2 regions of the Lysinibacillus sp. FSL K6-3209 genome follow, and region 2 is predicted to be linked to the other one. Evidence: predicted binding sites of a transcription regulator. Region 2 holds the regulator's gene; the other holds the start of a gene.
The links. The regulator Rex, encoded in region 2, represses fermentation and respiration genes when NADH is low (regulators of the CRP and FNR family bind a similar motif). The targets are predictions, from matches to a motif close to TTGTGAAATATTTCACAA.

Region 1: a site for Rex is predicted at 1,602-1,619, ahead of MHH88_RS19465 (cytochrome ubiquinol oxidase subunit I). Genes of this name have one in related genera too.

What each region holds. Positions count from the first base shown of each region.
Region 1 covers NZ_CP150264.1:3,987,313-3,995,102, reverse strand. The annotation lists gene MHH88_RS19475 (thioredoxin family protein) at 1-504, shown strand, start outside; gene MHH88_RS19470 (diacylglycerol kinase) at 617-1,531, shown strand; gene MHH88_RS19465 (cytochrome ubiquinol oxidase subunit I) at 1,870-3,216, shown strand; gene MHH88_RS19460 (cytochrome d ubiquinol oxidase subunit II) at 3,213-4,238, shown strand; gene MHH88_RS19455 (hypothetical protein) at 4,251-4,373, shown strand; gene rlmD (23S rRNA (uracil(1939)-C(5))-methyltransferase RlmD) at 4,481-5,848, shown strand; gene MHH88_RS19445 (FRG domain-containing protein) at 6,111-7,073, shown strand; gene MHH88_RS19440 (FadR/GntR family transcriptional regulator) at 7,279-7,790, opposite strand, start outside.
Region 2 covers NZ_CP150264.1:4,102,289-4,110,078, reverse strand. The annotation lists gene rimI (ribosomal protein S18-alanine N-acetyltransferase) at 1-135, shown strand, start outside; gene tsaD (tRNA (adenosine(37)-N6)-threonylcarbamoyltransferase complex transferase subunit TsaD) at 135-1,154, shown strand; gene MHH88_RS19945 (ATP-binding cassette domain-containing protein) at 1,748-3,691, opposite strand; gene MHH88_RS19940 (redox-sensing transcriptional repressor Rex) at 3,987-4,622, shown strand; gene MHH88_RS19935 (twin-arginine translocase TatA/TatE family subunit) at 4,737-4,952, shown strand; gene tatC (twin-arginine translocase subunit TatC) at 4,973-5,794, shown strand; gene MHH88_RS19925 (CPBP family intramembrane glutamic endopeptidase) at 5,832-6,596, opposite strand; gene groES (co-chaperone GroES) at 6,770-7,054, shown strand; gene groL (chaperonin GroEL) at 7,111-7,790, shown strand, end outside.

The DNA.
Region 1 (7,790 bases), 110 kb from region 2:
ATGACGACGCTAAAGGAAGATAGCTTTGTAATTTATGATGGTTTTGAAGTGCCGACAAACGATGGTTTTGTAACGTTACTGAAGGACAAGCAACCAAAAATTTTAACCATTACAGAAGATTGGTGCGGGGATGCAATGCTAAATAATCCAATTATTCGCCGTGTTGCAGAAGCTGCAGGATTAGATATGCGTACAGTTTTCCGTGATGCAGATACGGATTTAATCGACCGTTATTTAACAAATGGTGGACGCGCGATTCCAATGTATATTTTATTAAACGAGTCAGGACAAGTGATAGGTAAATGGGGACCACGTGCGCCAGAGTTACAGGATATTGTTGTGAACAAAAGAGCGATGTTGCCAGATAAAGAAGACCCGAATTTTGAGGAAGCACAAAAATCGCTTTACGCTGAAATTCGTGAAGACAATATTACCAACAAAACAAATTGGACTTATGTATATGAAGATTTCAAAAAACATGTAACAGCAGCATTACAAAAATAAAACATTTTACTTAGCGGCAGTGGTGTTTGGGCTGGCGTAGTAATAGTAGTGCAACATTTCAACGAAAAATTCGTTGAAAGTATTAGAATCTTATGAAGCAGGAAGGTATGTTATGAAACGAGCAAGAATCATTTATAATCCTACATCTGGGCGAGAAGTGTTTAAAAAGCATCTACCAGAAGTATTGGAGAAACTAGAGGTAGCAGGCTATGAGACATCTTGTCACGCAACAACTTGTGAAGGTGATGCGATAGAGGCAGCAAAAAATGCAGTAGAACGTGGATTTGATATTATCATAGCAGTTGGTGGCGATGGGACGTTAAATGAGGTTGTTTCTGGTGTAGGCCAATTCGAAAAACGTCCGAAGATTGGTCTAATTCCTATGGGGACAACGAACGATTTTGCACGTGCTGTCCATATACCACGAAATATTGATGAAGCTGTTGATATTATTATTAAAGGCGATACCTTACCAGTTGATGTTGGATTGTTAAATGGAGAACGCTATTTCATCAATATTGCTGCTGGAGGACGTATTACAGAGCTAACGTACGAAGTACCTAGCAAAATGAAAACAATGCTTGGACAGCTCGCCTACTATTTAAAAGCAGTTGAAATGATTCCATCTATTAAGGCATCACATATGCGTATTGAATATGATGGTGAAGTATTCGATGGCGATGCCATGATGTTTTTATGTGGCTTAACGAATTCAGTAGGAGGCTTTGAAAAGCTTGCACCAGATGCGAGCATAAACGATGGCTATTTCACATTATTAGTATTAAAAAAAGTAAGCTTGCCAGAATTTATTCAACTTGCAGCAATGGCTTTACGAGGCGAACATTTAAAGGATGATCGTGTTATTTATAAAAAAGCAAGTGTCGTAAAAGTAACGACGGATAGTGAAGTTCATTTAAATTTAGATGGTGAATATGGTGGAGATGCGCCTGCGACTTTTGAAAACTTAAAGCGCCATATTGAAATTTTTGTCCCAATTGAAGATATTCGTGAGGAAGACCGTATTTAGATTAACAAAAAGCGTAAATTTTATTTTATAAATTTACGCTTTTTGTATTTTATTCCCATATAATGAAGGGTTGTGAACGAATTAAGAAAAATGTTTGGCAAATGTGCGTATATTACTTGAACAAAATTTGAAACCTTTATAATAGGCCGAAATATCGGACCATTATAAAGGTTTTTTTCGTTGGAATAGTGGAAAATATGGGTATGGGAAAGGGAAAGGAAGTGGTGCAGTTGTATAAGTCACAGGAAAAGAAGCTTATTTGGTTAAGTTTTGGTGTTGCAATTATCATGCTACTTTCCATACTTGGAAGAATATTTGGAAGTTAGGAGGGCAATGAGATGATTAATGAATCAGCAGTCTTTTGGAGTCGTGCGTTAACGGAGCTTACGTTATCATTCCACATCATTTATGCAACGATTGGTGTCGGGGTGCCGTTAATGATCATGATTGCACAATGGACTGGATATAAAAAGAACGATGAACATTATATTTTGATGGCGCGACGTTGGGCACGAGGTTTCGTCATTACCGTTGCTGTAGGGGTCGTAACAGGAACGGCTATCGGATTGCAATTATCGTTACTATGGCCGAATTTTATGCAACTTGCAGGGCAAACGATAGCATTACCGCTCTTTATGGAGACCTTTGCATTTTTCTTTGAAGCCATTTTCTTAGGAATTTATTTATATACGTGGGATCGCTTTGATAGCCAGAAAAAGCATATGTTACTCCTAATACCTGTTGCAGTTGGTGCATCTATGTCAGCTGTCTTTATCACAATGGTAAATGCCTTTATGAATGCACCTCAAGGCTTTGATATTGTGGACGGACAGCTTGTAAATATTCAACCATTTCTAGCAATGTTTAACCCAGCCATGCCAACAAAAGTTGCGCATGTTCTTGTAACAGCCTATATGACATCAGCATTCGTCTTGGCAGCCATTGCAGGCTACCGTATGCTCAAAGGCTCAGATCATGTTTACCATAAAAAGTCTCTATTTTTATTGATGAAAATCGGTTTAGTTTCATCCATTGCTGCAGCAATTATAGGCGATTTCTCAGGTAAATACTTAGCGGAATACCAACCAGAAAAATTAGCAGCGGCTGAATGGCATTTTGAAACAACAGATAAAGCATCTTTGATTTTGTTCGGTGTTTTGGACGGCGAAGAAGTTAAATACGCCATCAAGGTTCCTTATGCTTTAAGTATACTAGCACGCAATAATCCAAATGCAGAAGTTATTGGTTTAGATCAATATGCGGAGGAAGACAGACCACCACTTTATATACACTATCTTTTTAATATTATGGTCTTTATCGGCATGTTTATGGTATTAGTGTCCTTCCTTTACGTAGTAGGAAAACCCCGTGGTTGGCGCTTTATTCATACTCGATGGTTTAGATGGGTTATTGTTGCAGGTGCACCACTGTCAATTATTGCGATTGAAGCCGGTTGGTGGCTTGCGGAAGTTGGACGTCAACCGTGGATATTATACGGTATTATGCGCACACCAGACGGCGCTACAACGAGCGATCATGTAGATTTGATGATGCTGTTATTTACAGGTGTGTATACCGTACTTGGAATAGGAAGTACAGTCGTATTAGTGCGTATGTTTAAAAAGAATCCGATTGAACGTGAAATTGAAGATCGACATACAGAAAAGGGCGGTGACATCATATGACATTAGAGGTTTTAGGAATTTCAGTTTTATGGATATTCCTTTTCGGTTATGTGATGGTGGCATCTATTGATTTTGGGGCAGGTTTTTTCAATGCTTACAGTTTACTTATTGGAAAAAATCATGTCATAACCAATATTATTAAGCGTTATTTATCGCCTGTATGGGAAGTAACAAATGTCTTTTTAGTATTTTTCTTTGTAGGGATTGTAGGATTCTTTCCACAAACCGCCTTCTACTATGGAACAATCTTGCTTGTTCCAGTCAGCATTTCATTAGTGTTACTGGCAATTCGAGGGTCGTATTATGCATTTGAGGCGTACGGTGCACGCGGGCATATTGGTTACACGCTGACATATGGCGTATCAGGTTTATTGATTCCAGCTTCGCTCTCTGTTGTCTTTGCTATTGCAGGTGGTGGTTATGTAGACATTGTAGAAGGGCAACCTGTATTAAATTATTGGACATTATATACAAGTACATTTGCTTGGAGTATTGTCGTATTAAGTATAGCGGCAGTTCTCTATATATCCGCAGTATTTTTAACATGGTATGCACATAAAGCAACCGATGTAGAGGCTACAAATTTAATGCGAAAATACGCCCTTATTTGGGCAGCGCCTTTAATGATTAGTGCACTTGGTATTATGTATGAGATGAAATCCATTAACCCTGAAAGCTATCAGAATATGGTTGATTTATGGTGGATGTTTGCTATTTCCGCCGTATTATTTATCATTACAGTGATATTACTATGGATGCGAAAAAATTACGGTCTTGCAGTAGGATTATTAATCGCTCAGTTTGCGGTAGCATTTTTCGCCTATGGCATTGCACAATATCCATATTTACTGTATCCGTATTTAACAATTTACGATAGCTTCACAAGCACGCAAATGGCCGTTGCATTAGTCATCGTCTTTATTTTAGGATTATGCTTGCTTCTGCCTTCACTTTATTTATTGTTGAAATTATTCCTATTCAACAAAAATTACGTGACAGGAAAAGAAGACCATCATGCATAGGGGGATATAGGTATGGAACAAATCGAAATATTTTATGCGCCATTTATAGTCGTCATTATTAGTATCTTAATTATGTTTTGGTGGGCACCAAAGGATGATTATGTAAGAAAAAATAAAAAAGGGAGTCGCGAATAGCGGCTCTTTTTTAGCAAAATTAGTACAACCTTATAAATTCAAGCCTTGTTCTTTTTTCCTCCGCTATCACATGCTACAATAAGGAGATTGAAATGGAGGATGTACGAATGTCAGCACCCGTAAAAAAGAATGACCAACTAACAGTTTATATAGAAGATTTAACACATGATGGCAATGGTGTCGCAAAAGTCGACGGCTATCCATTATTTATTCAAGGGGCTTTACCGAATGAAACAGCAGAAGTACATGTTTTAAAAACATTAAAAAATTATGGCTTTGCAAAAGTCTTGGATATTTTAAAGCCTTCACCTGATCGAGTAGAAGCACCTTGTGATTATTTCAAGCAATGTGGGGGCTGTCAGTTACAGCACTTATCGTATGAAGGTCAGTTAAAGTGGAAGGAAAATATGGTGCGCAATGTTATGCAACGTCTAGGCAAAATCGACGCACCTGTTTTACCAGTGAAAGGGATGGCGGAACCATGGCAATATCGTAATAAAGCCCAAATTCCATTTTCCACAAATGACGCCGGTCAAGTGATTGCTGGTTTTTACAAAACAAAATCGCATACGATTGTCGATATGGATCGTTGTCTCATTCAAACAGGCGAGGCGGACGCAATTCTTTCTGGTCTCAAAAAAGAATTAACAACTATCGGCATGCAACCATACAATGAGGCATCACATGAAGGCATGCTACGTCACGTCGTAATCCGTACAGCACGTGCAACAGGTGAGGTCATGGTTGTACTTGTGACGAAAAAGAAAAAATTCCCGCAAAAAGATGCCGCTGTAGCGAGCATAGTAAAGCTAGTACCAAATGTTACATCCATTATGCAAAACATCAATAGCGATAAAACAAACGTTATTTTTGGTGATGAAACGATTAACCTTTGGGGCAAAGACGTCATTATTGACGCTATCGGCGATGTACGCTTTGAAATTTCAGCACGTTCTTTCTATCAAGTAAATCCTCAGCAAACCGAAGTGCTATACAAGCAAGCTCTCGACTATGCTGATTTACAAGGACATGAACGTGTCATTGATGCCTATTGCGGCATCGGTACAATCTCTTTATTCCTAGCACAAAAGGCAAAAGCGGTGATGGGTGTTGAAATCGTACCCCAAGCTATTGAAGATGCAAAACGCAATGCAGAGCTGAACGGCTTTACCAATACGTACTTCGAGGCAGGCCCAGCAGAGGAAGTCATTCCACGCTGGTATAAAGAGGGCAAAGAAGCAGATGTCCTAGTTGTCGACCCACCACGTAAAGGATGCGACGAAGCCCTTTTACAAACAATTTTAGAGCAGCGTCCTAAACGAGTCGTATACGTATCATGTAACCCAGCCACACTCGCACGCGACCTACGCATCCTGGAAGATGGTGGATACAAAACACAAGAAATACAACCAGTTGATATGTTCCCGCATTCTACGCATTGTGAGGCTGTTGCGTGGCTTGAACTAGCTGACTAAACCTACATTAAGCATGCTTTCAACATACACTTTATTAGTGTGAACCCTCTTTGGTATATCTAATTTAATGGTTAAAAACTTAAAAAGCAGATTTCTTTGAAGTACTAATGCATTTCAAAGAAATCTGTTTTTACTTTTATCTTTTATGAAAAAGCTAAAAATGCTTTTTCATAAAAGATAAAATGGTAGAATTGAATTATTGGATGATATTTAAAGTATTTGTAAAAATTTTCTATAAGGTAATCCAAGGAGGATGGACTAAGTGAGTAATAGTTCCTTTAATACTTATATTGTAAGAAATTTTAATGATTACATAAGGGTTATAAAGTCAATTCGAGAACAGGAGGATACAGTTTGGTTTCGAGGACAAGCGAATGCATCTTATCGATTATTGCCTAGTGCTATTAGAAATGGTTGGGAGGTAGCTAATCAATTTGGTGAAAATTTTAAACCTAAACCTTTAAAAAATAACTTTCATACTAGAGGAACCAAAGTTTTGTACCCAAACCCAAATAAAATGCTAGAAGAGTTTAAAAAATTGGCGCAGAAGGAAATACGGATTACCCCTAAGAATAATCTCGAATGGATGGCTTTAGCTCAACATTATGGCTTACCTACTTTGTTATTAGATTGGAGCACAGATCCATTGGTTGCTTTGTATTTTTCTAAGCCGGAGGAAGAATTAATTGAGGATATATCAATAGAGGATTCAATAGAAAATTTTAAGCAGGATCATTTTAGTGATTTAGGTGCAGCAATTTTTGCGATTAATCCTGGAAAAATGAATAGTATTTTTTATGAATTTAAGAATAATGCAACGGGTGAGCCTATAAATTATCCTCTGGATATTTTAAGACACGAGGATTTACTAAAAAACTATGAAGAACATAGTATATTACCTTGTTGTGTTACTACCTCAGCTATTGATAGGCGTATATGTAGGCAATCAGGTAATTTTACGATTCATGGAAGCATGGTATGGCCGATTGATTTACAATCTGAAGCACAAAAAGCAATATATAAAATCTTTATACCTTATGGAGTATATAAAGAATTAAATGAGATTTTAGATACTTTAGATATAAATAATAATACTATTTACGGAGAGTCAAACCTAGATGTTGCTTCAAAAGAGATAAGAGCTAAAGCTACAATTGCATTTAGTAATGAAATAGAACGACTAAGTCAGAAATTTAAAGTAATACCTTCACCTTCTGTTTTTTAGTTTTGTGTGACACTCAGTAGTCACCACATTGCGAGGCTGTCGCGTGGTGGCATTAGTTTAATAAAAGTACGAACATTCAATTAAATTTTTCTTTAATGTTCGTTTCTATTACTAGTAGCAATGCATGTAATTTAAAAATAAAACCTCAATAAGCTCCCGGATTTAATAATAATCCGGGGCTTTTTTTATTGAGGGTAGATGTAGTTTATTTATGTTGCTCGCCAATATGATTGAAAAGGGAGGCGGTCAATTCTCTTCGGATTTGTTTAATATGCTTTTCCATTAGTTGTTTGGCTTGATTGGCATCGCCGGCTGCAATGGCCAAGTAAATTTCTTTATGTTCATCTATAGTTTCTTGCGTACGGTCTAAGTCCTTCAAGCGCTGTGTTCGGGTCACACGGATTGTATCTTGCATATGTTCGCTAAGGGTTTGAAATAATTGCGAGAAGATTGAATTGTGAGCAGCGAGAACGATATTAATATGAAAGCTTAAATCAGCTTGAATGCCTAGTTCCACGTCATTTTTAACTTGATTCATCATTTCCAATGCTTGCCCAATTCGTTCTAAATCTTCAGAAGTGGCCCGTTGTGAAGCTAAAAAGGCACATTCTACTTCAAGTGTTTGGCGAAGCTCTAGCATTTCATAAATAAGTTTTTTTTCTGTTTTTAAAATGGTAGAGGAAAGCTCTTGTCCTAGTGAATGGCATTCAGGTGATT
Region 2 (7,790 bases):
AGTCTAGAGGTACGTGAAACCAATACTGTGGCGCAAAACCTTTACCGCAAGCTTGCATTTCAAGATGGTGGCATACGCAAAGGATACTATACAGATAACGGGGAGGATGCCCTAGTCATGTGGGTGAATTTATAATGGAAAATCGAGTTATTTTAGCAATTGAATCGAGCTGTGATGAAACAGCAGCCGCGATTATTCGTAATGGTTCTGAAATTGTTTCAAATGTGGTAGCTTCACAAATTGAAAGTCATAAGCGATTTGGTGGTGTTGTACCGGAAATTGCATCACGCCATCATGTTGAACAAATTACTATTGTTATTGAAGAGGCGTTAAAACAAGCGAATATGAAACCCTCTGACTTAGATGCAGTAGCTGTTACAGAAGGGCCTGGTCTTGTAGGAGCACTTTTAATTGGCATTAATGCTGCAAAGGCGTTTGCCTTTGCCAATAATATACCGATTTTAGGTGTGCATCATATTGCTGGACATATTTATGCTAACGCACTTGTTCAACCGATGGAATTTCCACTTCTAGCCCTTGTTGTGTCAGGGGGACATACAGAGCTTGTTTATATGAAAGAGCATGGTTCATTTGAAGTGATTGGCGAAACGCGAGATGATGCAGCAGGTGAAGCATACGACAAAGTTGCACGCGTGCTAGGCTTACCATATCCTGGAGGACCTCGTATAGACCAGTTAGCACATGAAGGGCAAGAAGCCGTTGCTTTTCCTCGTGTATGGCTTGAAGAAGGCTCGTATGATTTTAGCTTTAGTGGTTTAAAATCGGCAGTTATTAACTATAAGCACAATATGGATCAACGTGGTGAAGAAATATCTCCAACTGCAGTTGCAAAGGGCTTTCAGGAAAGTGTAGTGGAAGTTCTAACAGCTAAAACATTGCGTGCAGCGCGGGAGTATAATGTTAAACAAGTTATCGCAGCTGGTGGCGTAGCTGCGAATAAAGGACTGCGCACATCCCTTGAAACGGTTTTCGCAAAAGAGGGAATTCCATTTTTTGTACCGCCATTGAAATTGTGTACAGACAATGCAGCAATGATTGGAGCAGCCGCAACACCAATGTTTGAAGCTGGTATTCGTGGAAATATGATGATGAATGGTCGCCCAGGTATGGAATTAAAATCGTGGGTTGACTAAGAGATTGAAAAGAGGAGGCTCAAGTTATTATTCGGGCATCCTCTTTTTTTACGTATAAAATCTTGAATATTGTAAGAAAATATATACTTATAATAGAAAAAGAGTAATTGACAAATTTTTCAGAAAATTATCCACAGAACCTGTGAAAAAAACATGTGAAAAAACTGCGAACATTCGTACTTATGCACAAAATGTGGATAACTTGTGCATAAGTTGTGATTATTCTATATATAGTAGCGTATTTTACACAAAACTATGTGGATTAAATAATTTGAAATTGTGGACAGTGTGGAAAAGTCTGTTGATATGTTGATATTACTAGTTTTATAGTGTGTATAAAGTTGTGGGCATTTTTTGTCGAAAAATAGCACTTGACCAATATATATGAAAAATAAAGGCGAGTAAAGAAAAAAGCCAAGGTGACAGGTACTAAAACAATTCTGAAAATTGTAAGGAAAAATCCACGAAGACTCCGCGGCTTACGTGTGTGCCCGCGGAAAGCAAAGTGGATTTTTATGATTTGGAGCGTATATTATGCAAGGTATTTATGTTTAGTGCCAAGTACTAAAAAGATTATACTGTTGCTTTACGATTTACAAAATAATATTTTCTAACTCTTCATTTAGCTCAAGCCATTCCATTTCAATGACTTCGTGCTGTTCTTTAACAGTAGCTAACTCATTTTGTAGTTGTGTAATTTTCTCATGGTCTGTGAAAATTTCGGAATCGCAAAGTGCTTCTTCTAAACGAGCAATTTCTATTGAAGCCTTTTGCATGGTAACTTCTAGCTCTTCAATAGTTCTTCTAATTTGGCGTTCACGTTTTTTTGCCTCTTTATCAATTGTTGAAGTAGAGGTCTTTTCAGATGCTGTTGATTGTAGTTGTGACTGAGAAGCTGCTTTCATTTGAGCAATTTCGTAAAGCTCCTGTTTTTTCTCAAGATAATAATCATAATCACCTAAATACTCAAAAGAACCTTCTCCAGATAGCTCAACAACTTTTGTAGCAATTCGGTTAATGAAATAACGGTCATGTGATACGAAAAGGAGTGTTCCAGGATAATCAATTAGGGCATTTTCTAGCACCTCTTTACTATCCAAATCTAAATGGTTGGTAGGCTCATCGAGAATTAAGAAATTCGCTTTTTGCATCATTAACTTTGCCAATGCCAGTCGAGCTTTCTCACCACCAGATAAAGAGTTTACCGTTTTATCCACATCTTCGCCGCTGAATAAAAAGCGACCAAGTACAGTGCGAATATCTTTTTCATTCATTAATGGCCATTCATCCCATAGTTCCTTTAAAACGCTTTTATTGCTAGATAGTTTCGCCTGTTCTTGATCGTAATAGCCAATTTGCACATTGGTACCATAGCGGATTTCCCCTGCAAGTGGGGACAAATCTTTTACTATGGTTTTTAATAATGTGGATTTGCCCACACCGTTTGGTCCGACTAATGCGATGCGGTCTTCACGAAAAGTTCGTAGTGTTATGCCGCTAGAAATTTGCTTGTCACCGTAGCCAACAGCTAAGGCATCAATAGAAAGCACATCATTACCACTTTGGCGTTCAATTGTAAAACCGAAGCTAGCGGATTTTTCATCTCCTTCAGGGGAGTCCATCCATTCTGTGCGTTCAAGCATTTTGCGTCGGCTTTGTGCCATTTTGGTCGTTGAGGCACGGGCAATATTTTTTTGAATAAAATCCTCAAGCTTGGCTTTCTCATCTTGCTGACGTTCAAACATTTTCATATCGCGCTCATAGTTTTTTGCTTTCTCATCTAAATAGGCACTATAGTTGCCTGTATATTTTGTGACGCGATGGCGAGATACTTCATAAACAATAGAAACGACTTGATCTAAGAAGTAACGGTCATGGGAAACAATTAAAATAGCGCCTTCATAGCCTTTTAAATAATTTTCTAACCAAGATAGCGTTTCAATATCTAAATGGTTGGTAGGCTCATCGAGAATTAATAAATCGGGCTTGCTTAGTAGCAGCTTAGCAAGAGCTAGACGAGTTCGCTGGCCCCCTGACAAGGAGCTAATTGGTTTTTCATAATCCTCTGGGTAAAATTGCATACCATGAAGAACAGAGCGTGTATCAGACTCGTACTGATAGCCACCTGCATCTTTAAAATCATGTTGTAATTGGTCATATTCGGACATTATCTTTGAATACATGTCAGAGTTATCGTAAACGGCCGGATCAGCCATTTGTTGTTCAAGGGAACGTAATGCTTTTTCTTGTGAAAGAAGCGGTTCGAAAATTGTCATCATTTCGTCCCAAATTGACAACGTAGAATTTAGTCCAGCATGTTGTTCCAAATAGCCGACTTGTACACCTTTTGGAATGATAATATCGCCAGCATCATATGACAATTGACCAGCAATGATTTTTAGTAAAGTGGATTTACCAGCACCGTTACGTCCTACTAATGCGACACGATCACGGTGTTGAACTTCTAGTTTTACGCCACTTAAAATTTCATCGGCAATAAAGGATTTATATAGTTGATTGACTTGTAATACAATCATTCTTGACACCTCAATTCATTCTTAGTGTAAATGATGAGGGATTTGCTTGCAATGTCAGTGCTTTACTTATTCCAAGCTGTCATGTAAGATTGAAACGATTTCTCTTTAGTTAGTGGCGTAAAAAACGCCGTTAACTAAAGGGAAATCCACCAGTGGATGTCACAGATTACCGCATAAGCTTGGAAAGAATCTGGACGCAATTACACTGCGGTGTAATTGATTTGTATAAGCATGTTTCAAAAGAATATTCAAATGCACTTCGGTGGATTTGATGTGTTTATAAGGAGGAAAAAGTTTGAAACAAGAAGTGAAAATTCCACAAGCCACAACTAAAAGACTTCCTCTTTACTATCGATTTATCCAAAACTTTGCACAAGAAGGAATGGAACGTATTTCATCGAAGGAATTGAGCGAAGCGATGAAAATCGACTCTGCAACGATTCGTCGTGATTTCTCTTATTTTGGTGCGCTTGGGAAAAAGGGATATGGCTACGATGTACAACATCTATTGACATTTTTTAGTCAAACACTAGATCAGCATGAAACAACAAAAGTAGCATTAATCGGTGTGGGGAACTTAGGTAATGCCTTTTTAAAGTATAATTTCCAGAAAAATCATAATACACACATTGTGGTGGCATTTGACTCGAAGGCGCCAAAGGAAGGGAAAATGATCAGCAATATTCCTGTGTATCATCCCGATTTACTAGAAGAAAAGTATGCTGAATACGGGGCAGACCTAGCTATTTTAACAGTATCTTCACGCTCTGCTCAGAAGATGGCGGATCGCTTAGCAGCAATGGACGCAAAAGGTATTTTAAACTTTACACCAGAGCGAATTACTGTACCCGATTCTATGAAATTATTAACAATAGATTTATCAGTTGAATTGCAAGCGCTTATATATTTAATAAGAAATAGCGATAAATAAGTGCATTCACAATTTTGTAAACAGTTACAATTGATGGCGTTCAAACTATCTAAATAAATTCGCCAAACCTAAAAATTTAAGTTAAAATGATATATATAAGAGGAGGTGGCTGTAATGGTTGTGCACTTAAGTGCTATTTCACCAGTTGGCCTAGTTATTATCGGTGTGGTTGCTATTTTAATTTTCGGACCAAAGAAATTACCAGAGCTAGGTAAAGCTATGGGTTCTACACTTCGCGAATTTAAAAATGCAACAAAAGGTCTAGCTGATGACGATGATGATGCAAAAAAGAAAGTAATTGAACATAAAGAAAATGATAACGTTAAGTAAGTTAAGGATGTCAATTTAATATGAATCCAAGAGAATTAACTGTTACAGAGCATTTAGTAGAACTTAGAAAACGGCTCTTAATTTGTGCTGTTTTCTTTGTTATTGCACTTATAGTTGGCTTTTATCTAGCCGAACCAATTATTAAATATATTCAATATAGTAAAGAAGCAGAGCAACTAACTTTAAACGCGTTTAAAGTGACCGACCCACTTGTTGTCTACTTGCAAGTGACGGTTATTATAGCATTTGTTTTAAGTTCACCATTGCTTCTTCATCAAATCTGGCTGTTTATTACACCAGGTTTACATGAGACAGAACGTAAGGCTACTTTAAAATATATTCCATACTCGTTTATTCTATTTATAGCAGGTGCATCATTTTCTTATTATGTGCTATTCCCATATGTTATGCACTTTATGATGGGCTTATCTGCGGATTTAGAAATACAACAAACAATTGGTATTAACGAATATTTTTCATTTTTGTTTCGCCTAGTTATGCCTTTCGGAATCGTTTTTCAGTTACCTGTTGTAACGTTATTTTTAGCGCGTTTAGGTATATTAAATCCTGAATTAATGGTGAAATTCAGAAAATATGCATATTTCGTGTTAGTTGTGATAGCGGTATTTCTTGCACCACCCGACTTTATTTCAAACGTTATTGTAGCAATTCCGCTATTTTTAATTTATGAGATTAGTATTATTATAGCGCGCAGGGGCTATCGTAAATTTTTACAAGCCGAAGCAATGCAGTTAGAGGAAGAACGGATAGCAGCAGAACGCGAGCAAGTGGAGCGTTTGTTAGCTGAGCAAAAACGACAAATAGAAGAAATGAATGACTAATAAAAAAGCTGGATGTGATGACTACATCCAGCTTTTTTTATTGCATTTTTTGCAGTTCTTCTAAAAACTTTTGCAACGGTTCAGCATTTAATTGGACAAGTGTCACAAAGCCATTTAGCATGATGTGCGCAATAATTGATGTCCATATCCGTTTTGTTTTGTGGTATAGGAAAGCAAAGATCAAACCACAAATGGTATACAACAGGATGTGTGAAAAATCAAAATGAATCAGTGCGAAGAAAATGGCACTAACAATGGCTGCCACCCAGAAATTCGTCGTTTGAACAAGTGAGCCGAAAATAACGCGACGGAAGACGAATTCCTCTAAAATTGGACCAAAGACAACAATCGCTAAAATGGCAATGGGTGCACCTTTAGCTATCGCTACGATATCAGCAGTGTTTTGTGAGCCCCCCTCGATTCCAAAAACGGCCATTTCAATAGCCGCTCCAATCATTTGTCCGAAGAATACAAGGAAGAAACCTAAAACGCCCCACATAATTGTAAGTGGGATAGACTCTTTTTTACCTTGATAGACATCCCAAAACGTTTTATCGCGAGTGGTTAAAATTAAACTTAAAATCAATGCAATCGCGAAGCTAAGTGCGATATACCAGCCTTGTGTGATAGGAGCTGCTTGTTCATGAGATAAGCCTGTTGTATTCATCACAAATTTATGGAACGGTAAAAGCAACCATCTACCTGATACTTGCATGATAATGTAAACGATTAAAACATACAGAGCAGTTTTTTTATGCTGAACGCTTTTTAGAGAATTATTCACAGTCAAAATCCTTTCCATTCATAAGCTTCCTTTCTATTGTAGAGGAATATGGAAAGAAAACAAAATTTTTCGAAGTTCTCGCTTGCAAAAAAAGAATTGATTGATTATCATAATAAATGTATTAGCACTCGTTGATATAGAGTGCTAATAAACTTTCAACTAATATTTAAATTAATAGGAGGTTGTTTTACTTGTTAAGACCACTAGGAGATCGTATTGTCATCGAACTAATCGAGGTAGAAGAAAAATCTGCATTTGGGATTGTACTACCAGACTCTGCAAAAGAAAAACCGCAAGAAGGTAAAGTAGTAGCAGTTGGGACAGGTCGTGTTTTAGAAAACGGACAACGTGTAGAGCTTGACGTTAAAGTTGACGACCACATTATTTTCTCTAAATACGCAGGTACAGAAGTTAAATATGAAGGCAATGAATACTTAATCTTACGCGAAAGCGATATTCTTGCAATTATTGGATAATTATTATTATATGAATCAAGCTTAACGAATATTCCATTTCAGGAGGGTAAATTCAAATGGCAAAAGATATTAAATTCTCAGAAGAAGCGCGTTCATTAATGCTTCAAGGTGTAGATAAATTAGCAAACGCAGTGAAAGTGACATTAGGTCCTAAAGGTCGTAATGTCGTGTTAGAAAAAAAATTCGGCTCACCATTAATTACAAATGATGGTGTAACAATTGCAAAAGAAATTGAACTTGAAAATCCATATGAAAATATGGGGGCAAAATTAGTTGCAGAAGTTGCTTCTAAAACAAATGAAATTGCTGGTGATGGTACAACGACTGCAACAGTTCTTGCACAAGCGATTATCCGTGAAGGTCTGAAAAACGTAACGGCTGGTGCAAACCCTGTAGGCATCCGTAAAGGGATTGACAAAGCGGTAGCAGCTGCACTGACAGAATTACATGCTATTTCTCGTCCGGTAAGCAACAAAGAAGAAATTGCACAAGTTGCGGCCATTTCAGCAGCAGACGACGAAGTAGGCCAACTAATTGCAGAAGCAATGGAACGTGTTGGTAATGATGGTGTTATCACAATCGAAGAATCTAAAGGATTCACAACGGAGTTAGATGTAGTGGAAGGTATGCAATTTGATCGTGGTTATGCATCACACTATATGGTAACAGATACAGATAAAATGGAAGCCGTTCTTGAGAACCCATACATTTTAATTACAGATAAGAAAATTACAAA